DNA from 3 places in the Lachnoclostridium sp. genome. Region 1 is predicted to be linked to each of the others. Evidence: predicted binding sites of a transcription regulator. Region 1 holds the regulator's gene; each other region holds the start of a gene.

The links. The regulator Rex, encoded in region 1, represses fermentation and respiration genes when NADH is low (regulators of the CRP and FNR family bind a similar motif). The targets are predictions, from matches to a motif close to ATTGTTAANTANTTAACAAT.
Region 2: a site for Rex is predicted at 6,044-6,063, ahead of RTP52_RS18095 (flavocytochrome c). Genes of this name have one in related genera too.
Region 3: a site for Rex is predicted at 6,184-6,203, ahead of RTP52_RS16665 (DUF5692 family protein). Genes of this name have one in related genera too.

Annotation. Positions count from the first base shown of each region.
Region 1 covers NZ_DAMADT010000005.1:47,910-55,809, reverse strand. The annotation lists gene RTP52_RS05365 (DUF3221 domain-containing protein) at 1-931, shown strand, start outside; gene RTP52_RS05360 (ABC-F family ATP-binding cassette domain-containing protein) at 1,210-3,207, opposite strand; gene RTP52_RS05355 (redox-sensing transcriptional repressor Rex) at 3,860-4,507, shown strand; gene RTP52_RS05350 (hypothetical protein) at 4,504-5,277, shown strand; gene acpS (holo-ACP synthase) at 5,302-5,661, shown strand; gene RTP52_RS05340 (NAD(P)H-hydrate dehydratase) at 5,866-7,425, shown strand; gene alr (alanine racemase) at 7,406-7,900, shown strand, end outside.
Region 2 covers NZ_DAMADT010000039.1:10,692-18,591, forward strand. The annotation lists gene RTP52_RS18080 (ABC transporter substrate-binding protein) at 1-316, opposite strand, end outside; gene RTP52_RS18085 (sensor histidine kinase) at 605-2,380, shown strand; gene RTP52_RS18090 (response regulator transcription factor) at 2,400-4,004, shown strand; gene RTP52_RS18095 (flavocytochrome c) at 4,114-5,922, opposite strand; gene RTP52_RS18100 (sensor histidine kinase) at 6,252-7,900, shown strand, end outside.
Region 3 covers NZ_DAMADT010000032.1:16,137-24,036, forward strand. The annotation lists gene RTP52_RS16640 (ferredoxin) at 1-33, opposite strand, end outside; gene RTP52_RS16645 (family 2 glycosyl transferase) at 416-2,551, shown strand; gene RTP52_RS16650 (HEAT repeat domain-containing protein) at 2,656-3,786, shown strand; gene RTP52_RS16655 (glycosyltransferase family 2 protein) at 3,783-5,222, shown strand; gene RTP52_RS16660 (FadR/GntR family transcriptional regulator) at 5,305-6,009, opposite strand; gene RTP52_RS16665 (DUF5692 family protein) at 6,308-7,309, shown strand; gene hypB (hydrogenase nickel incorporation protein HypB) at 7,619-7,900, shown strand, end outside.

The sequences.
Region 1 (7,900 bases):
GGATGGTACAACTGGTAATATGGTATCTTTGGATGAGAATGAATCAAAAGAGTTATATAATTATCTAAAGAAGATAGTATTTACAAAAGGAAAATCACCTGAGCAAAATACAGGATGGCGTTATGCTCTTGATTTTATGGCAGATGGGAAAGTAATAGATACCATCATGATTCAAGATGAATCAATTATTAAATATAGGAATTATTTCTATAAGACTGATGATGATACTACTATGGATTTAGATTATATAGCCTCTTTATGTAAATCTGTATTTAAGGCACTGGTTATTGATAACAGCAATGGTCTTTTAGTAAAACCGGATGTTAATTCCAATGAATTTAGGTCTTCTGATAAAATCAGTATAGGAACTGGCAGTGCAATAATATATGATGAAGATAAAAAGGAAGTAGATTTAAATGAGATTCAAATTGGAGATGTTATTAATATCACTTATAACGGGATTATATTAGAGTCATATCCTGCGCAGATAACAGCTGATTATATTAATATTTTGGAATCTAATCTATTAATAGATGGATATGCTACTATAATTGATGATATTTACAACCTTGATAGTGGTTTAAATAGTGGTATAAACATAATTGCTCTCGATTTAACTGAAATAACGAATCTTTCTGAGACAGATAAGGAAATCTTATTAATGAAATTGTATGGAATGTATGGTCTGGAAGTAAAGGAAAGTACTTTTGATCAATTAGCGGAAGAAGGACTTATTAATAAAGAAGAACTTTATTTTCCTACAGGAATTATAATAACCATTAGTAATTCAGAATATAAGGAAGATATAGAAACACTAAGGTATGATATCAGAAAATGGAGAAGTGGACTAGGTGCTATTGGTTATAAAGGTAATGCAAAGTTTGATGGAGAAAAGTGGATAATATCAAGTGAAAATATGTGGGTTAGTTAAAAAAATGATTAAGATGATTTGATAAAAATAGCCTCTGGTAACACTCAAAGATTCCGGGAGATTTAGTGTTCAGAATAAGAGATTAAGAATGAGGTAGTACTGGTAGCGTAAGCGGAAAACTTGCCTGTAGGCAAGTGGAAATATCCGCTTTGACCAAAAAATAAGATCAGCAAAAGTCTATAAAAGGTTATATATCAACCTTTTTGACTCTGCTGATCTTTTCTTTATTTTATAGTATTTTTAGATCATTATTATGTCTTATAAATTTAAATGATTAGTTACTCACTAAGTTCTTCCCATTGTTCCATTAGAGCTTCTAGTTTTTCTTCTACTTCCTTCTTTTCTTTATGAACCTCGATTAGCTTTGAGGAGTTCGTATAGATAGAAGAGTCTGCAAGCAATTCTTCTAGTTCTTCATTCCTTGCTTCCATACGTGTGATTTCATCTTCGACTTTCTTTAAGTCATTCTGACGCTTTCTAAGTTTGGCTTGTTCTTCTTTTTGCTGTTGCCAGTCAAGCTTATTCTCAGAAACTGGTTCTTGTGGATAAGATGAAGCTTGTAAATCTTTATTTGCCTGATCTAAATGCTTATCAATACGAAGTCCATCTAAAACATTATTGTTAGCGTCAGAATTAGATCCATATTTATTACCAAAGGCTCTCCATTCCATCTCTGGTTTCTTCTCAAGATAATAATCATAATTACCAAGATAATTTAAGAAAGTCTGATTGGTTAGGTCAAGAATTCTGGTTGCAGTACGATTAATAAAATAACGGTCGTGGGATACATAAAGTACCGTACCGGTATAATTGTTAATCGCATTTTCTAATATTTCCTTTGAGGTAATATCAAGGTGGTTGGTAGGCTCGTCCATGATAAGGAAGTTCGCATCGGATAGCATAAGCTTTGCTAGAGATACGCGGCCACGCTCTCCACCACTGATATCTTTAATTAATTTAAATACATCATCGCCGGTAAATAAAAATGCAGCAAGGATATTACGTACTTTTGTGTTATCCATATTTGGATACGTATCTTGAATCTCGTCAAAGATTGTTTTTTCCATATTAAGAACATGATGTTCCTGATCATAGTAGCCAACAAAAACCTTTGCACCAAGTTTAACGTCTCCTGCATCGGCATTTATAATCTGATTAACTATTTTTAATATGGTTGTTTTACCGGTACCGTTATTACCGATAATTGCTACTTTTTCACCACGTTTTATTTCAAAATTCAGTTGGTCAAACAGTGTTAGAGAACCATAGGATTTTTGCAGATCAGTTACAGTTAGTACGTCATTGCCACTTATTATATTTGGTTCAAGGGCTATATGCATTTTATCATTAACGGTAACTGGTTTATCCAGGCGATCTATTTTATCCAACATCTTCTCGCGGCTTTCCGCGCGCTTTATGGATTTTTCACGATTGAAGGAACGAAGCTTTGCTATGACCTCTTCTTGATGTTTAATTTCACGCTGTTGATTTAAGTAATGACGAATCATGGTTTCACGAAGTTGCTCTTTTTTCATTGCATAGTCAGAATAATTTCCTTCGAACATGGTTGCCTTTGTGTTATCTAACTCTACAACCTTAGTAACTACTTTATTAAGGAAGTAACGGTCATGGGCGATTACAACAACGGCTCCGGAGTAATTTACTAAGAAGGTTTCTAACCAAGCAATAGATTCCATATCAAGGTGATTGGTAGGCTCATCCAAGAAGATGATATCTGGTGTGCTTAGGAGAAGTTTACCAAGGGCCACACGGGTTTTTTGTCCACCAGAAAGTGTTGATACTTTTTTGTTAAAATCTTCCTCCGTAAAGCCAAGGCCTTTTAGTACACCAATTACTTCACTTTGGTAGGCATATCCATTCTTCAATTCAAAATCATGTGTTAGTCTTGAATAGGAAGAAAGCATCCGTTCTAATTCTGCACCGGTAGCTGATTTCATATCTACTTCAAGACGGCGAATTGTTTCTTCCATTTTAATAATATCAGATTTTATTGCTAAAACTTCTTCATATATAGTACTATCTGTGGACAGGTCCTGATGTTGGGCAAGATATCCGACAGTTGCACCTTTTGCAAAGATAATCTCTCCTTCATCAGCAGTTAGTTCTCCCATGATGATTTTAATTAAGGTAGATTTTCCTGCACCATTAATTCCTACAATAGCTACTTTTTCGCGCTCATTTACATGGAAAGCGATTTTATCTAATATTGGAGTCGTTCCAAAGCTTTTACTAATATTTTTACATGCTAGTATCATGATGTATCCTCACACTTCTGAAAGGAAGCTGCATAAGAGCTTCACAAATAATATATTTATCAGAAGTTTGCTTTGTAAACTTCTGATAAAAGGTGCGTACTTTGCACCGTCAATCCGATTAATAGAACATGTTTTTTGTTCTGATAAAAGGTGCGTACTTAGCACCGTCAATTCGATTATCAAAACATGTTTTTTGTTCTGAGAAAAGGTGCGCACTTAGCACCGTCAATTCGATTATCAGAACAAGTTTTTTGTTCTGATAATATATAAGAAAAAGTACATTATATGAGTTTCCTTGTCATACACAAGAAAAAACACGATTTACAAACTTTTCCTTGTTAATAATTAAGCAAAATGAAGATTTTATATACTTCAATTTGCATGATAAGAAGACGATATTTCTTCACACTTTCTTAACACCTACAAATCCCATGAATAGAAGTGTATTGCAGGCGCATATTAACTGTAGATTATTCTAACATACGTAGTATACTTCGTCAAATCATTGACAGGTTATTCACAATTTACTATAATATTTATAATTGAAACACATCCTATCTGTGTATAATCTGTTGTAATACCAGGGTTACAATCTTATGAATACGGGGTGTAAGAATAGGAAAACCTGGAAGGAGAAAGATGGAGGGTTAGCATGTACGATAAAACAATTTCATCAGCGGTAATCAAGCGTCTTCCAAGATACTATCGTTATCTTGGAGAATTATTAGAGAATGATGTTGTGCGTATCTCTTCGAAAGAGTTAAGCGAGAAGATGAATGTAACGGCATCACAGATCCGTCAGGATCTAAATAACTTTGGCGGTTTTGGTCAACAAGGATATGGTTATAATGTAGAATATCTTTATACCGAAATTGGCAAAATACTTGGTCTGGATAAGAAATATAATGTTATTATTATTGGAGCTGGTAATTTGGGTCAAGCGCTTGCAAATTATACAGATTTTGAGAGAAGAGGATTTTATATCTGTGGAATTTTTGATGTGAATCCTAGATTGATAGGACTATCCATTCGCGGAATTGAAATCCGATTAGTTGATGAGCTAGAAGAATTTATGAAAAATAATACAGTCAATATAGCAGCACTTACGATACCGAAAGCAAAAGCACCACAGGTTGCGGCAGATTTAGTTCAACTTGGTGTACGTGCAATATGGAATTTCGCACCAACAGATTTAAATTTACCAAAAGATGTTATGGTTGAAAATGTTCACTTGGCAGAAAGCCTTATGAGACTGTCCTATAATTTAAAAGCGGCAGAAGAATCGGGGGAGAGTATTTGAGATTAGGAAAACGTTTTGGCGACAAATCGGAACCAAAGACCAAGTCATTAGGTGATTTGGACGATTTAGACGATGATTTTGATCTTGAGTTTGAAAATTTGAAAGTATCAAGTTCTATAGAACCTTCAAGGACGGAACCAAGATATGTGAAAGAAAATCGTAGTAAAGTATTCTCAGAAATGAGTCTTCGCCAAACCTTTCGAAATCGAAAGATTCCAATTGTAACACTAGATGAACGCTTTATCAATTTATTCCCAGAGGAAAAGATGTCTGGGGTGCAACTAAGGTTACGGGATGAACTTGTCGAATTGATGAAAGATCAGAGCAGAGTCTTAGAAGATATCAAAGGTTTGAAACGATATAAGTCTCAACTGATGCAGGAAATTGTGGAGAACATGGAAGTGGATCATACACCGCTTGGTAAACTAAAAGGAAGAAAATTGTCCAAAAATCAAAAACTTATCGAAGATATTAATCAGAAGTTATTGATTGCAGAGGACAAACTCGAAAAATTACCAAGTGAAATAGCTGCAAAAAATGAAGAATTGATGCTAGAGAGCTTACAGCGTTGTTATAATAATATTTATGATGAAAATTTAAGAAAAAAAGCCTTAACAGATGAAATCATGGAGATGGAAGTAAAGCTACGAAATTTGAAGAAGCAAAAACTTGAAATAGAGAAAGATTATCGTGGGACTTATACATATCTCTATGAAATGCTAGGGACTGAGATGATGCGCAAAATTGATGAAGAACAAGATTTACTATAATTAATCAGAGTGGAGTTTCTTATCATGATTTTTGGTATTGGCACGGATATGATAGAAATTAACCGTGTAGTGAAAGCCTGCGAACGGAAGGCATTCTTTACGAAGATTTTTACGGAGCAGGAACAGAAGCTGCTTCTTTCGGATATTCGAAAGGCAGCTTCTAATTTTGCTGTCAAAGAAGCGGTAGTAAAAATGTTTGGAACAGGCTTTCGTGCAATTGCACCGAATGAAATTGAAGTACTTCGCGATAATCTTGGGAAACCTTATGTAAATCTATATGGAAATGCTGAACTTTTGGCGAAGGAACATAATGTCGTTAGGATTCATGTCTCTATTACAAATACGAAGGAATTAGTTAGTGCTTATGTAATAGGAGAAGTGTGAAGTGTGAGAAGAAGTTCTAGGGCACCTCAATACGGTGCCGAAGAACTTCTAAATCTCACACAGAAGTTTGTGCCTGCGTAATCCTCGGCGCAAACTTCCAGCCTACTACTAAATAATTATATTTAACATAGCTTACTGAGCAGGCATGATTACAAGTGTGTTTGTGTCCCAGATTTGCAGGATTGCTAAAGAATGGAGGTTCTTATGCGGTATGCACTAGATGCAGTGCAGATGAAAAACTTAGATAAGATGACAATCGAGCAGATTGGAATTCCAGCAATGGTTCTCATGGAGCGTGCTGCACTTTATGTGGCGGAACAAGTGAAAGAACATGCAAAACAGACCGATAAGATTATCGCGGTTTGTGGAACCGGCAACAATGGCGGTGATGGGATTGCAGCTGCTCGTATTTTACATTTATGGGGTTATAACGTAACCATAGGAGTCATCGGTGAATTTGAGAAGTTTTCGAAAGAATGTAGAGAACAGTGGAAGATTGCGAAAAATTTAGGGTTATCCATCCGTACCGAATGGGAGATAGCAGAATATAATATAGTAATTGACGGTATCTTTGGTATTGGCCTTAGCAAACCAGTGGGTGGTGAATATGCGAAGGTAATCAAAAGTATTAATCAAAGCGACTGTTACGTGGTTTCGGTTGATATACCGTCTGGTGTTAATGCAAGTGATGGGCAAGTCTTTTGTTGTGCAGTAAAAGCAAACGAAACGGTTACTTTTGGGGAACAAAAACTTGGACTTTTGCTTTACCCTGGGGCTACTTATGCTGGGAAGGTTCATATCGCAGATATCGGATTTGCAAAGGAAAAACTGGACAGTCTTACCTATACTTACTATGAAGCTGCTGATTTAGATAAACTACCAGAAAGAATGGCATATTCTAACAAAGGAAGCTATGGTAGGGTACTTGTGATTGCTGGAACAGAAAACATGACTGGTGCAGCTTATTTTAGTGCGGCAGCAGCATATCATATGGGTGCAGGTTTAGTAAAAATTCTTACAGCAAAGAAAGCAATTCCTGTGCTTCAGGGGATGCTTCCTGAAGCATTGTTTGCAGCCTATGATGAGGAGAATAGTGAGGAACAGATTAAGAAAGCATTGGAGTTTGCAACTGTAATTGTTATTGGTCCAGGGCTATCGACAGAGGATATGGCTAAGAAATTATTGCTTAAAGTGTGTAAGGAAGCAAGAGTGCCACTTATTGTAGATGCAGATGGAATTAATTTACTGGCTAAGTTAGCAGATGAAATGATACCCGAAGTATCAGAGATGACAGATGAAGTAGAACGTTTCCATCAACGAATACACCATATAATGGATATACTACCAAAAGGAACTATCTTGACACCTCATTTAAAGGAGCTTTCAAGGCTCACTTTATATCCACTTAATAAAATTCCTTGTAATTTAATTGACATAGCCGGCTATTGTACTTATAATAACTTAATGATTTATGTGTTAAAAGATAGCAGGACTATCGTTGCTTCAAAAGACTTGCGTTATATCAATGTATCCGGAACCCATGGAATGGCGACTGGAGGTAGCGGTGATGTACTCACGGGAATCATTGCTGGTTTGATAGCGGGGGGACTTGAAGCAGGAAAGGCAGCAACACTAGGTGTATATCTTCATGGGCTGGCAGGAGAAGAGGCCGCCAAAGTAAAATCAACTTACTCTATGTTAGCTGGGGATATAATCGGAGCGTTGCCGGAGGTTTTAAGAAATCATGATGGAAGAAACGTATAATCCAAGATACTTGCGTGTAAGCGCTGATATTAATTTGGATGCTATTATTCATAATGTTGCGGAAGTAAGAAAGAACATAAAGAAAGAAACTGGGATTTTTGCTGTAATTAAGGCAGATGGTTATGGTCATGGAGCAGTTCCAATTGCTAGAGCTATTGATAATGACGTAGAAGCTTATGCAGTAGCGATTGTGGAAGAAGGAATAGAGCTTCGTGAAGCAGGCATAACAAAGCCTATCTTAATTTTAGGATATACAGCTCCAGAACTTCTGACTGAAGTAATCCAATATGATTTGACACAGACAGTTTTTCAACTGTTGATGGCAAAGAAAATGGATGAAATTGCAAGAACTCTTGGCAAGGTAGCCAAAATTCACATAAAGCTTGACACTGGTATGAGTAGGATCGGATACCAGCCGACAGCCGAAAGCATAGATGAAATTGTCAAGATGAAGAAACTTTCTAATCTAAAGTTA
Region 2 (7,900 bases), on a different contig from region 1:
CGGATAAACTAATTCCTAGAGAATTGTTATATTCGTCTGATGCTGTATCAATAACTTTAATTTCTACATCAGTATTCTTTGCTTCATATGCATCGATAATTGCCTGGAATTGAGGTGATGTATCGTTATCCCATGTTGTAACAGATAAAACTTTCTTTCCACCAGTTGTTGCACCTGGCTTTTCTTCTTTGTTTCCTTCTTGACTTGTATTTGTGTCATTTCCCTGAGTTTTGTTATCGTTCTTAGAACAAGCCACCATGGAAGTACATACCATACAAGCTGCTAATGTTAATGCCAACACTTTTTTTAACTTCATTTCAAATCTCCTCCCGTTTGTTATGTATTCACAATTTCTGTGTTTATCTTTTGTATCTGTATCATATCAAATTCAAGGGGGTTATGAAATCCAATATCCTCATAATTCTGTTACTTTTTTTAAGATGGGCTGAAAATCGCATCAAAAAAGATGTAATATCATAAGATTTTTATAATATTTTTATATTTCGATTTTTTGTGATTGTATTTTTGACTTATTTTCGATATTATGGAGTTATATAAGCTATTCAATATGTACAAATTTCTTTTCAGAAACAGGAGTCAATCTATGAATTCTACACCAAAAAAGTTTCAAAGAAAGCTTATCTTATATAATTTGATGATTATCATCTGTATTGCATCTGCAATCAGCTTTTATAACTACCAGTCTTACCGAAATGATGTCATTAAAAATGAAACCACCAGTAGTTCCAGTCGTATTGATGCTCTTTCTGATCGTTTGGAATTAGCCTATGATGAAATGATAAATATACTACTTAATTGTTCAGAGCGAAAGTCTCTCTTTGTCACTACTACTTTTTCTGATTATAAAGATGGATATGATAATGCAAAAGCTGCACTCTACGCTTCCAGTGCATTAAAAGACTTATGCGCAATCTCTGGATACAGCAGTTATATCTTTAAGATTACCTTATTTAATAATGATTTTGTGCTTCAGGCAGGAAATTCAAGCGGATCTTTGGATGATCCTTATCAAATCATGGAAACTTCATGGTTTCATGATATTTTAACCAATACAACAGGGCAGTATACTTTAAGGATGGTAGATAATCCCTTTCCATTCGGGAAGACCTATATGCCTAAATTACTCCCCCTACTACGCCCGCTCCAGAATATAACCAATGCAAAACCGGAAAACTCATGGGTATTTTTAGGGATATCCCCTACGTTATATATACATGCATTGCAAACCATGCCAAGTGACAGCATTGTCTATGCGGTTACCGCAGAAGGTGATATCATCTCTTCTGTTCGTGGCGGATATTTTGATACGGGAGATTTAATCCAAGACCTTCTTGCTTCTAATTCTTTTGGTGGTAGTTACCGAACAGAATTAAACCAAAAGGATTGTATTATTACTTATAAGAAACAACCCATTAGTGGTATCTTATTATTTGAGATTCTTCCTATTATTAGTATGGACCTAGACCACAGTATTATTGGCAATACTATTTTTTTTATTTTCTTATTTTGTATGGTCATCGGTATGACCCTTTCCATCGTAATTTCAAGACAGCTTGGTGCTCCAATCAGCCGTTTGACAAGACGCCTTGAACTGATTTCCAGAGGAAATTTCGAACCAGATATTACCATTGAAAGTGACGATGAAATTGGTGTGATAGGAAAGCAAATTAATGATATGTCAAGTCATATCTCAACCCTGTTAGAGACTAGAGTACAGAATGAAAAAGACAAGAAAGATTTAGAAATAAAAATGCTACAGGCGCAGATTAATCCTCATTTCCTCTATAATACCCTAGATTCCATCAAATGGATTGCAACAATGCAACAGAATTCGGGTATTGTACAGGTAGTCACCTCACTATCTTCTTTATTAAAGAATATGGCGAAAGGTTTTAATGAGAAAGTAACATTGCGTCAAGAATTAGATTTTTTAAATCATTATATTACAATTGAAAAGATACGCTATATCGAATTATTCGATGTAGATGTTTCAGTAGAGGATGAACGACTATATGATGCAAAAATCATCAAGCTTACGTTGCAGCCAATTGTTGAAAATGCTATTTTTAGTGGTATTGAACCTAGTGGCAGATTTGGATTTATCCAGATTCATGCATTTGTAAAAGATGGTTTATTCACAATCACCGTACTTGATAACGGTATTGGAATTGCACCTGAAAATATTGAAGCACTTCTTACCGATACCTCTCGTGTCTCAAAGAGTAAGATGAGTGGAATCGGTCTTCCAAATGTGGATCGAAGGATGAAACTAGTTTACGGTGAAGACTATGGAATCACAATTGAAAGTAAACTAGACAACTATACCAAGATAACCATCACTCTACCTTTAGAATATTAATTCTGGTGAAGGAGGCCCTATGTACCGAGTAATCTTAGTAGATGATGAACCATTGATTCTTGCAGGAATTACCTCCCTACTTACATGGGAGGAGCATGACTGCACTATCGTAGGAAAAGCAACCAATGGCCCTACTGCCTATGATTTAATTATGGAATTACAACCTGATATTGTAATTACTGATATCTGTATGCCTGTATTAAGTGGCTTAGAATTGATTGAAAAATGTAAAACAAATGGTTGTAATTTTGCCTTTCTTGTTTTAACCAATTTAGAAGAATTTCAGCTTGCAAGAAAAGCAGTGACACTAGGTGCCTCTGATTATCTTATAAAACTTAATCTGAAACCAGATGATTTGATAAAATCACTGGATCGTGCAAAAGAAGCCTGTGACCTTATGGATCGCCATAATAAGAATCAGATGCAAGTTGCACAAACTATTAGTAATGCAGTTCTGATGCAAAATTATGTGACACAATTGATCATCTCTCAGAATAAAGATGTGACACTTCCCGAATCTTTAAAGGAGAATTATAAGAATCCCTTTGTGATTCTGTTTACCATTCGTCACACCAGCATTCAATTTCTTACACATGAAGAGCGTTTGGATTTAAAACGGATCAATAGCCACATTACTGATATTATTAGCGGTATTTCTGCCCGCTTCTTTCATTCTCATACACTGATAAACTATAATTCAAATACCTTTTTATTTGTTGGTGGATTAAGAGATGAGGGAGCAATTCACCCCTACGAAACCACTATTTCGTATTTTTGCGATAAAGTGAATTCAGCGCTTAAAACTTACTTTGAACTTACCGCAGTTTTTGGGATCAGTCAGACCAATCATTCCCTGGAGCATCTCCCTGATATCTTTAAGGAAGCACTTACAGCGCTTGAGTATTACTACTATAATTCTCATACCCCGATTGTCTTCTATCAGGGTCAGAATCTCCATAAGAGTAGTGCTAAAAACTTTAATATCAATTTCTTAAAGAAAGATTTATCTGCCTCGATACAACAAAATGACAGCGAACGTCTTGCTAACATCTTTGATCAGATTATTGAGTTATTTACACAGTGTACACCAAATAAAGAGCACGCAACCAGCGCCTGCATTAATATCTATACTTATTTGTATTCTTTTTTTGAAACCGATAAAAATGACTACCACGACATCTTTCCGTATGCCATTAATATCGCAGAATACTTAAATCATTTTCCAAGCCTTGCAAATATATTAGAATGGCTTCGAAGCTTTCAAGAGAAATTATGCAAGCTTTTAGATAACCGCAAGGAAAATCGTTCTGATATCCTTGTGGAACAGGCAAAGCGTTACATTGATGAACATTTCACCGAAAAGTTAACCTTAGCTGAAATAACAGAAGAATTAAATATCAGTGCAGGACATCTTAGTGCAACTTTTAAGAAATACACTGGAATCACCTTATCCGACTACATCGCGAGTGTAAAAATTGAGCGAGCAAAGGAATTAATTGATACCCATAAGTATCTAATGTACGAGATTTCTGATATTCTTGGATTTGATAATCCTTATTATTTTAGTAAGGTATTTAAAAAGGTGACTGGAATTTCTCCAAGAGATCATGAGAGAAGGATGTAAATATTTATATAATCTTTCTAAAACTTCGTACGGAATACAAATAAGCTGCCGTCAGACTAATCTTACATAGTTTGACAGCAGCTTGTTTTTTCTATCGATCTTTAATTAACTATTCCGCTTTTGCAGCGTTTCTACCTGCAATACGACCAAATACAGTAATATCTGCAATTGCATCACTACCTAAACGGTTTGTTCCATGGATATCTCCAGTTACCTCACCAGCAGCAAATAAACCTTTGATTACGTTTCCGTTTGTATCGATTACATTTGCATCTGTGTTGATTTTAACACCACCCATTGTATGATGGATTGCTGGTTTGGATTTCATAATATAGTAAGGTCCATCTGTAAATGCGGTTAATGTACCTCTCTTATTGAATTCTTCATCTTTACCATTCTTTGCGTACTCATTGTATTTTTCTACAGTTTTCTTTAATTCTTCGGCATCAATATCAAAGAATGCAGCTGCTTCTTCGATTGTATCTGCTTTTACAAGGATACCATTTTCAATTAAGTAATCATATTCTCTTTGGTGTTTTACATTAACGCCACTTGCTACCATGGAAGCTTCATCCCAGAACATGTAAGAAACTCCACCTGTTTGTTCTACCACTGCTTTGGAAATAACATCACGACGTTCTAGTTCTTCTACGAAACGTTTTCCTTCTTTATTTACAAGGATAGAACGTCCTTCCATTCGAACATCACCTACATAAAGAAGTGTTCCGAGTTCTGGATCACATGTTGGATAAGTTTGAATGTATTGCATATCTACAAGTTCTGCTCCAACATTTTCTGCCATTGTAATACCATCTCCGGTACTACCTACTGTGTTTGTGGAAAGAATTTTTTCATTCATTTCTGGGTTATATTTTACTCTCATCGAAAGGTTAGAGCCGAATCCACCAGTTGCAAGAATAACACCCTTGTTTGCACTGTAAGTGATTTCTTTTCCGTCAAACTCTGCTTTTACTGCAACCACTTTATCATTTTCTACAACAAGTTCTTTTGCAGCAGTATTTAAGTGAGTAATTACACCAACTTCTTTTGCTTTTTTTGTTAATTTACTAATTAATTCCACACCACTTGCATCTTTAGGAACTAAACTACGTTTTACAGAATGTCCACCAAAGAAAAGCAAGTAATCTTCAAATGTTACATTTACTTCATCTCTTAACCATTCTGCAGATTCTAATGCATGGTCTGCTAAGATTCGAACGAGTTCCGGATTATTTTCATTGTCTCCACCTTTTAAGATGTCTTCATAAAACTTATCTTTACTATCCTCAATAGCTTCTTCTTTTTGAAGCCAGTTGCCTGGTGCTGCATATTCACCACCGGAAATTAGTGTGTTACCACCTTCCATTGGCATCTTTTCAACTAAGATAACAGAAGCTCCGTTGTTTGCAGCTTCTATTGCAGCTGTTAAACCAGCTCCACCTGCACCAACTATAACTACATCAGCAGTATACGCTGCTTCTCTTTCTTCTTTATTACTTGTTCCAGCTGCTTCTTTTGCAACCAATTGATCTTTGGAAGCACCTGTTTGCTCAAATGCATTTTCTACTGCTGCTTTAAATCCTTTGGAAGTTAAGGTAGCACCACTTACAGCATCTACATCAAATGAATTTGTTGCAATCATAGCTTCAGTAATCGTTTGCATTGCATCTGCAAATCCTGGAGTTTCGCTATTTTCAAGCACATCAATTTTTTTGATTTCTCCATCTTCTAATGTTAATTCAACTTTGATTTTTCCACCTTTACCTTCACCCTCACCTGTGTAAGTTCCATTTGGAATACCTGTTGTCGTTTCAACTGTATCTGGTGATGTTTTTGGCTCTTCTTTTGTCTTTGAGCCACAGCCGGTCATTGTAAGAGTCACAATTAACCCAAGAGCTAATAATTTTGACTTTTTCATTTCATTCTCCTCTTTCCCATTGTGTTAAAACCTCTCAACAATCAAAACACATTCAAATTTCTTTCATTTTATTGTTATCCTATCAAAACGTTTCATTCAAATTTATGTTTATGTTAAAAAGTTTGTTAAATACTTGTCATATATTTTAGATTATAGTATACTGACAGCGATTTGTATTTACAGTAGTTTTCGTATTTTTGCACTTTAACGAACATTCATCACTTGAAAGAGGGATAATGTGAAAATAGAAATCAATTTTCACACGCAAGTTTGTGCTTGCGCACCACAAACTTTTTATTCGCAAAAACGTGCGCAAGAATGAGGATTTTATGAAATTGCATACAAAAATTGCGTTACTATTTAGTATCTGTATTTCATTTGCTTTCTCTTGCCTTTTATTTATGGTAAGAGATCGTATATTAACTTCCAATCAAATAGGTTTAGAAAATCTGAATACACAAATTGTTGAGTCAAAAGCAAATGAAATTGGCTCCTGGTTGAACCAACGAATTAGTGAAATTCGAGTAATTAGTCAGACGGAAGCACTTCGAACAATGGAAACAAAAAGTTTACAAACTTTTATCAAACGATTAAATCAAAATGTTGGAGAACATTATGGAAATGAATACGGAACATTTGCAGCCGGAACTACAAATGGACTTGGTTACGTCAGTGATGAACTAACCATTGACATATCCAAACGTTCTTATTTTCAACATGCCATGTCAACCGATGAAGAATACGTCATTAGTACTCCCTTATTATCGAAAACAGATAGCTTGCCAATCACACTCATTTGTTATCCAATATACAATGATGAGAATAAAAAAATTGGATTCATTAATGGTGCAATTTCTCTGTATAAATTATCTGAAATTACAGAAGGTATTGATTTTTATAATGGTACTTCATGGATTATGGATTCCGAAGGAAATCTTTATTCCACCAATCCAATTCAGGGTATAAGCGTGGCAGAACTGGCAAATTTAGTGTCGCATATCAAAGAACCAATATCAAAGAACGTTGGTATTTATTCATTTAAAGAAGAAAAAGGGAAAGAACAAGTGGTATTTTATTCTCCAATACCATACTCCAATGGTTGGTCCTTATGTACCATGACTTCTTTGAAGGAATTAAATTTACATACACAACACTTAATCTATACCATCTTAGTGATATGGATTCTTGTGCTTGCCATATCAATCATAAGTTGCTTCTTATTTTCACGTACCATTACAGCTCCTATTTATAAGCTTTCGAAAGCAATGCAACTTGTAAAGGATGGAAATTTTGTCTTACCAAAACAGGTAATCAGCAACAAAAAGGATGAACTTGCATTCCTTGCCAATAACTTTTATACAATGACGGAACAGATTTCCTCTCTAATGGACCGAATTAAGGAAGAAGAAGTGGCAAAACGTACTGCTGAATTTCAGGTGTTACAATCACAGATTAACCCTCATTTTTTATACAATACACTGGATAATCTTCAATGGAGAGCCTATGATTATAACGCCATTGAGCTATCTGAAATGATTGAGGCTTTGTCCGATTTCTTCCGAATTTCGCTTAGTGATGGTAAAGAATTTATTTCTGTGATAAAAGAAATTGAACATGTTAGAAGTTACCTGTTTATTCAACAAAAACGTTATGAAGATATTTTAGACTTTCGCATTTCCTATGATCCTGATGTCTCAGCATATGTTACAATTAAACTGATTGTACAGCCATTGGTCGAAAATGCACTGTATCACGGAATTAAACCAAAGCTTTCGCCTGGTATAATTGCTGTCAGAGTATTAAGAAAAGAGGATACCATTCAAATCATAGTACAAGATGATGGTGTTGGTATGTCACCCGCAGAACTTAAAACGTTACTTCGCTCATTGGAACAGGACGCTCCCTGTAAGGGATATGGCCTACACAATATTCATCGTAGAATACAAATGGTGTATGGCAAAGAGTATGGTATTACAAT
Region 3 (7,900 bases), on a different contig from region 1:
TCCGATACAATCCTCATTAACATAAGCTTTCATAATATTTCCTCCTTGCAATTATTTCCTTTTTATAGTTAATATTATAATATGATTTGTAGAATATTTCTGTTGGAAAAACAACAAAACAAATTATCAGGGAGATGAAACTGGTGACCATGATTTTGTTATTCATTACGACTCAATCAATCGCTGTTTTTTTCGTGCACATCTCGAAAAACTTCTCGATCCATCTGAAATTTAACTCCAAAGTCTATATATACATATAAAAATCCAATAATTTACGAGATTGTAATATGTAAATTTTTGTGGTAAATTAAAAGAAAAATAAATGCTAACTTATAAATACTATAAAAATATATGAACAAGAAATAAAAAAGGTGGTTAGTTACATTTATAGAAATTTGTTTTAAAGGAGGATCCATTGAAAAAGTTTATAATAATCTCTGCAGCTATTATAATATCAGCGTTTATAAGCTATAAATTTTTTTTCCTATTTAGAAATTTTGCATCCACCTTTTCAGAGAATGGGATATCCTATGTTTCCAAGGTGGACAACCAGTCATTCTATACATATGAGTATGGAAAGTGGAATAAATCGTTTATTAAAGGGATAAATATGGGGGCTGCGATGCCAGGAACTTTCCCAGGAGAGTTAGCTATATCAAAAGAGGATTACCTAAGATGGCTAAAACAAATTGCAGCCATGAATGCAGATGTAATAAGAGTATATACCATATTAAAGCCTGAATTCTATGAGGTACTATATGATTACAATAAAAGTGCACTGAAGCCTTTGTATATCTTTCAGGGAGTCTGGTTAGATGAAGTTGATATGGAGGAATTTCAGGATGCGCATAATCCAAAAATAAAGGAAAACTTTAAAAAGGATATAAAAACACTAATCGATATTATACATGGTAACGCAAAGCTCGAGCCAAAGAAAGGGCATGCCAGCGGGGTTTATACAAAGAATATATCTCCTTATGTTATGGGATGGATTTTAGGGATTGAGTGGGCTCCGGAATTTGTATTAAGTACCAATGAAGCTAACCCAAGTATCGGTAGTTTCGACGGAGAATATATATATACAGAAAATGCTTCACCCTTTGAAGTTTTTTTAGCTGAAGTAGGAGATTATGCCATAGAGTATGAAACGATGAATTATAAAATGCAGAGGCCTTTGAGTTTTACAAATTGGGTGACAACAGATACATTAAGACATCCAAATGAACCTCTGGAGAACGAAGATATGGTTGAAGTAAACACAGAACATATCAAGAAGAAAGATTCTTTTAAGCCAGGGCTTTTTGCATCCTATCATATATATCCTTACTATCCGGACTTTATGAACTACCAGCATGATTATGCCGCATATAAGGATAAATCAGGGAAAATAAATACTTATAAAGCATATTTAAATGACTTAAGAAAAGAGCATACCGTACCGGTATTAGTTGCGGAATTTGGGATACCGGCAGCAAGAGGAATGGCGCATAGAAATATTCATATGGGATATAACCAAGGGAATGTGGATGAGAAAAGCCAGGGAGAAATGAATGCTGCTATGCTACAGGATATTTATGAGGAAGGTTATGCTGGAGGAATCGTATTTACATGGCAGGACGAATGGTTTAAAAGAACTTGGAATACTATGGATTTAGATATTCCGGATAGTAGACCCTTCTGGTCGAATCCACAGACCAATGAGCAGGAGTTTGGAGTATTAGCCTTTGATCCTGGAAAGGGTAGCAGTATATGCTATGTCGATGGTGAAATATCTGATTGGAAAGAAGACACTCCATTCATTGATACCAATAACATGAAATTATATGTGAAAAGTGATGAAAAGTATCTATATATTATGGGTGATATTAAGAACTTAGACTTTGAAAAAGACAAGCTTCTCCTTCCAATCGACATTACACCAAACTCCGGGAACCTAAAATACAATGCTTATAATATAGATCTAAAAAGGCCAGCGGACATGGTCATTGCAATCGATAAGAAGTCCGGTTCAAGAGTTGTAGTAGATTCGTATTATGATGTTTTTTACTATACCTATGCAAAGCAATTGGAAATGATGGAACAAAACGCCTCTTATGAAAAAATAGGAAGTGGAAATTTCAATCCAATCTACTTATGTCTTAACAGGCCATTATATTTACCGGAAGACAAGAAAACACTTCCTATAGAAAAATACGAAACAGGTATGCTGTTAGAAGGAAATGCTAATCCAAATCATAAGGAGTATAATTCACTTACAGACTATGCTGTAAAGGGTGATAAGATTGAAATCAGAATCCCATGGCAGCTTTTGAATGTAATGGATCCATCTACAAAAATGATTATGGATGATCTGTATGAGAAGAAAGGAGTTTCTCCTATAAAAATTCAAGGTCTTTATATAGGAGGTATTTTGATTAGGGATAATGCTGTTACAGTAAACAGTAGCATGGATTATTATACCTGGAAGGAATGGGATACGCCAACTTATCATGAAAGATTGAAGCCTTCCTACTATATTTTGAAAAAAGCTTTTAAGTCAATCGGAAATTAACTTGAACCAATGCCACGTAGTGGCTATAAGGTTATGTGCAAGTAGCGTAAGCGGATTACGAATATCCGCTTTGACAAAATCTGAACTTTTTTAGAAGGGGGAACATGGAGCAATATATATATATTTCAATCACATTTTTTTCTCTGATTATATTTCTATTGTATATTTACATTCTGTATGAGAAAATTTCTGAAGCATGCAGAAACAATAAAATAAGAAAACATACTCATAAAATAGAACCTTATATTGATTATATTCTTAATGAAATTAGAGAAGGAAAGGAAACAACTTCAGCAACATTGGAAAATATTAAAGATGCCTGTAATGATAAAACGAAAAGTGAAGTAATCGAAGAAATAATTTTAGATCGTCTCGAAAGTTTTGACAGCACGTATTTACCAAAGCTAACAGAGCTATGTCATGATACCTGTATTGTTGAGCATGAGATAAACAATTTGAAAAGTAGAAATTACTTCAAAAAGGCTTTAGCTGCCAAACGCTTAGGTGAGTTTAGAAGTAAAGAAGCGGTCCAGGCATTGTTAGATGAAATAAACGTAAGAAACAACGATGTGACATATAACATTCTTTTAGCGCTGGCTAAGATAGGGGATGAACCAGCATTTATAAAGGCATTTGAAGGCATTGATGCATCACTAAGCTTAAGTGAAAGAAGTTTAATAGAAATAGTCGACAGCTTTGAAGGTGACAAAAATAATATTTATAAGCATATGATAAATGGGAGTAATAGCTACATTACGGTGGTATTCATTAAGTCAGCAGGAAATTCTAAAAATATATCACTTAGCAAAGATATATCAAAATATTTGTTAAGCGAAAACAAGGAACTTAGGATTGCTGCTGTAAAAGCTATGGGCAACATAGGTGATGAAGAATATTTAGATGATATCATAAAGCTTTTAAAGGATTGTGAATGGGAAGTAAGAGCACTGTCTGCAAAAGCCCTTAGCAACTTTACCGATCATAAAATATTAATTCCTCTTAAGAACGCCCTTTCAGATAGAGAGTGGCATGTAAGGTATAATGCAGCAACAACTATACTGAATCATAAAGACGGAATGAGTGTTGTATCTTCTGTATTTGAGGGAGATGATGAATTTGCCAAGGATATAATTATTTCGGCTATAGAACACTCCGCTGAGAATAAAAACTATTTACATGAAAGTTTTAAAAATTTGGCTGAGAGAAAGTCTGCCATCATGCGAGGTGTTGTATGAGCTCAGAATTCATTAAACAGATAGTCACAGGCTTTAATTATATTGTATTTTATTATGTACTGGCTATTAATACTATCTATTTTATGCAGTTAATTATGTCTGCTTTTGGCCTATATGATTATATTCGGAAAATGCATTACTCCGACTATAAAAAATATACTACTTCCGTAAACATGATTCCTATTTCGGTATTGGTACCTGCCTATAATGAGGAAAATACAATAGTAGATAATATAAAATCTTTATTGGCGTTAAACTACCCATCCTTTGAAGTGATCGTTATTAATGATGGTTCTCAAGACAATACCTTTCATAAAATAGTAGAAGCTTACAATTTAAAGGAAATCAGTCAGCCTGTAAGGCATTTGATAAAAACAAAAAGTGTGAAAGGAATTTATAAAAATCTCGATATACCAAATCTTATTTTGGTTGACAAGGAAAATGGCGGTAAAGCAGATGCGCTCAATGTTGGAATAAATATATCAAAGTATCCTGTATTTACTACGATTGACGCTGACTCAATACTTGAAAGTGATTCCTTAGTCAGAGTAATCATGCCTTTCATTGAGGACCATTTAACAGTGGCTGTCGGTGGGATTGTCAGAATTGCAAACGGCAGTAAAATCAAGGACGGAAAAGTAGAGGCAATCGGACTGCCTAAAAGTAATTTGGCGATGTTCCAGATTGTGGAGTATTTAAGAGCCTTTCTTACAGGCCGATTGGCATGGAGTCGACTGGGATGTCTGCTTATTATTTCAGGTGCCTTTGGAGCTTTCCAAAAGGAGGCTGTAGTAAAGGCAGGAGGATATGCAAGTAATACGATTGGCGAGGACATGGAATTGGTGGTTAAGATACACAAAACCATGAGAAAAAGCAAATCAAAATATAAAATTAAATTCATACCTGACCCTGTTTGCTGGACACAGGCACCTGAGAAAATTAAAGATCTACGCGGACAAAGAAGAAGATGGCAAATAGGATTAATGGATAGCTTATTTAAGAACAAAGAGTTACTTTTAAATCCTCGGTATGGGATTGTTGGTATGTTTGGGATCCCATTTTTTTGGATTTTTGAAATGTTGGGCCCAATAATTGAAACGTTAGGCTATATTATTATTCCGCTATCCTACGTATTCGGATTGTTAAATACTAAATATTTTGTACTATTTTTAATAGCATCAATACTTTACGGTGTCGTACTGTCTATAGGTGCGATATTGTTGGAAGAATATACCTTTAGCAAATATCCATCGGTTAAGCAGCTATTTAAGCTTTCCTGGTACGGAATTTTGGAGAACTTTGGGTATAGACAGATGACAACTATTTTTAGAATGGATGCAATCATAAGATTTAAAAAGTTCAAAAACGATTGGGGAAACATTAAAAGAGAAAGCTTTAGCGCTAATAAAGAGGAAAATAACAAGTCAATTATATAACGTAAGGAAAAGAAAACATGCAGGCAAGCATTTGGAATGTGATTAACATTCTAAATGCTTGCCTGCATGTTCCTTTTTTGTCCTAATAATAAATCTGACGATTTCCACTTATGGTGTCATTAATGGAATGCTTTAGCCAGTCCACTGCTTTTTCAGTATTCCGCTCAGCAATGTAGTCGCATAGGATTTCGGTATTTTTATAAAGCACTTCTAATCCATAGAGACGTATAAAACGTTCCCACAAAAATAACACAGGAATCTTAAATGAAGAAAAGATTAACGGCATTAAGGTATTACCAGAGAGATAAGCTAGCTCATGTTGAAAATGAAAGGCGATTTCGCTTGCAGCTTCTGGTGACATTGCTTCACCTAACTGCTTTACATAATCTTTCAATTTTAAGATTTCTTCTTCTGTAATCTTTGGAATGCAGTGTTCTACTGCCATTGTGTCTAAAGCAATTCTTAGTTCTAAAATGGAACGAACTTCCCCATCACGTAAGACTCCTCCATTATAATTCAAAATAGAAGTTAACGTTTCAAGTGTACCATTTCGACGATAGTCAGCCACAAAAGTACCTACTCTAGGTTTTATAGTTAAAAATCCTTTACGACCAAGTTCAGCAATACCTGCGTTAACTACCGCACGGCTGACCTGCATCGATTGTGCTAAATCTCTTTCTGGCGGAAGTTTTTCACCAACAGGCAATTTTCCGGATAATATCATAGTCTCAAGTTCATGTATAAATAATTCTTTTAATGAGGGCGCACTAAGTTTTGAAAATTCCATAGGAGTTTTTTCCTTTCATGTAGTTTTTAAATTCCATACTCACAGATTGGCTGTGGTTCAACCACATACCATACCTTATTATATAGAAAATAAAGGGAAATTACAAGTGCATATTATATAAAACACTTCGGAAATACAGATTAATTTAGGTAAATATTGACTATAAAACGCTAATATGTTAAGATTTTATCAAAACATTGATACTGTGGTATGACCAGAGAGAATGAGGGGATAGGGGATGGTCCAATCAGTTACAATGTAAATTTAAATTGCGTATAAAGCAAAGGAGGAAGTAAAAGTGTTTACGTTCAATTATGGAAGTGGGGCAACAGTATTATCGGTGTGGCTCGTCTGGATTCTAGTATTTGCGTTGTTATTTGCACTGAATGAATTTACCAGAAGATCCACAGTGGGAGGGTTTGTCTGTTTCATCGTTATGCCAGTTGTTTTATCGGTTTTATGGTTTACTGTATTAAGTGATACTACATATACAGACTGGTTCCATTTAGCCAAGGTATATTCTGCAACAGCAGGTTGTATCGGTTTTTGGTGCATTCGTAATTTACATGGAACGAACAAAAAGACAGGTAAGGAATGGAGATTGGCAAACAATCGTATTGCGTTATGTTTTCCACCGTTAATCTTAGCAATTAATATTTTAGAAGCAGTGGTAAGAGATATTGAAATTGGTCTTCAGTATTCGAAAGGTGGTATTTTAGCGGATGGTTCAATGTATGTTCTGGGTGGACCTTGGAACTTTATGAATGCGGCAGCAGGTATTCTAAATATCATAACAATCACTGGATGGGTTGGTATCTGTATTCGTAAGAAAACAAAGTCCGACTCTAGCAGGGATATGTTATGGCCAGACATGATGTGGTTTTGGATTATCGCCTATGATTTATGGAACTTTGCTTACACTTATAATTGTTTGCCAGGGCACGCATGGTATTGCGGATTTGCATTATTATTAGCGCCAACCGTATGTGCATTCACCCTGGGAAAGGGTGCATGGTTACAGCACCGAGCTCATACTCTAGCATTATGGTGTATGTTTGCCCAGACAGTTCCAGCATTTATCGATAAAGGTAGATTTGCAGTATCTTCGACCTACAATAAGGGAGCGTTGTTTATTTGGAGTTTTGCAGCATTAGCTGTCAACATTGCGGTTGTAATCTTTATGATTTATCGCGCAAGTAAGACCAAGAGAAATCCATACAAACAAGAATTATATGTTGATATGAAGAAATTTAAGGAAGTGAAAGTGTTAGCTGATCCATCAACAATAAACCAAGCATAAATATTGGAGATAGAGAGAGCTATTGCAAAGCATACTTAGATAAAATCGGAGTAAGAAATTGTATATTTAGTTAGAACCTATTTAAAACCGTCTAAGTGGTAGGAGATTGAAACTAATCCACAGCATCTTAAACAGTATAGCTTATATCAAGAAAAAGGTATAGAAAAGCTATGACTATATCGAGGAGAAAGAGAAATTATAATAAAGTAAACTTAAAAACTTTGAGAAATCCATACTTAGCAAGTTTGTGAATGCGCTGCAGCCACAAGCTTGCTATACATAAAAAGCAGCGCAGAAATGAGGTAACTTATGAAAGAATTCAAGATACTTGAGATTAAGCAAAGCGTGTTTGAAGATAATAACAAGGATGCAAATCTTCTTCGTGAGGAATTAAAGCAAAACGGAGTGTTTTTACTTAATTTAATGTCTTCACCGGGAGCAGGTAAGACTAGTACTTTAAAAAAGACAATTGCTCTGTTAAAAGAGGAGATGACCATTGGAGTTATGGAGGCAGACATTGACTCTGATGTCGATGCAAAAACAATAGCTGAAACAGGTGTTAAGGTAATTCAATTACATACTGGTGGAATG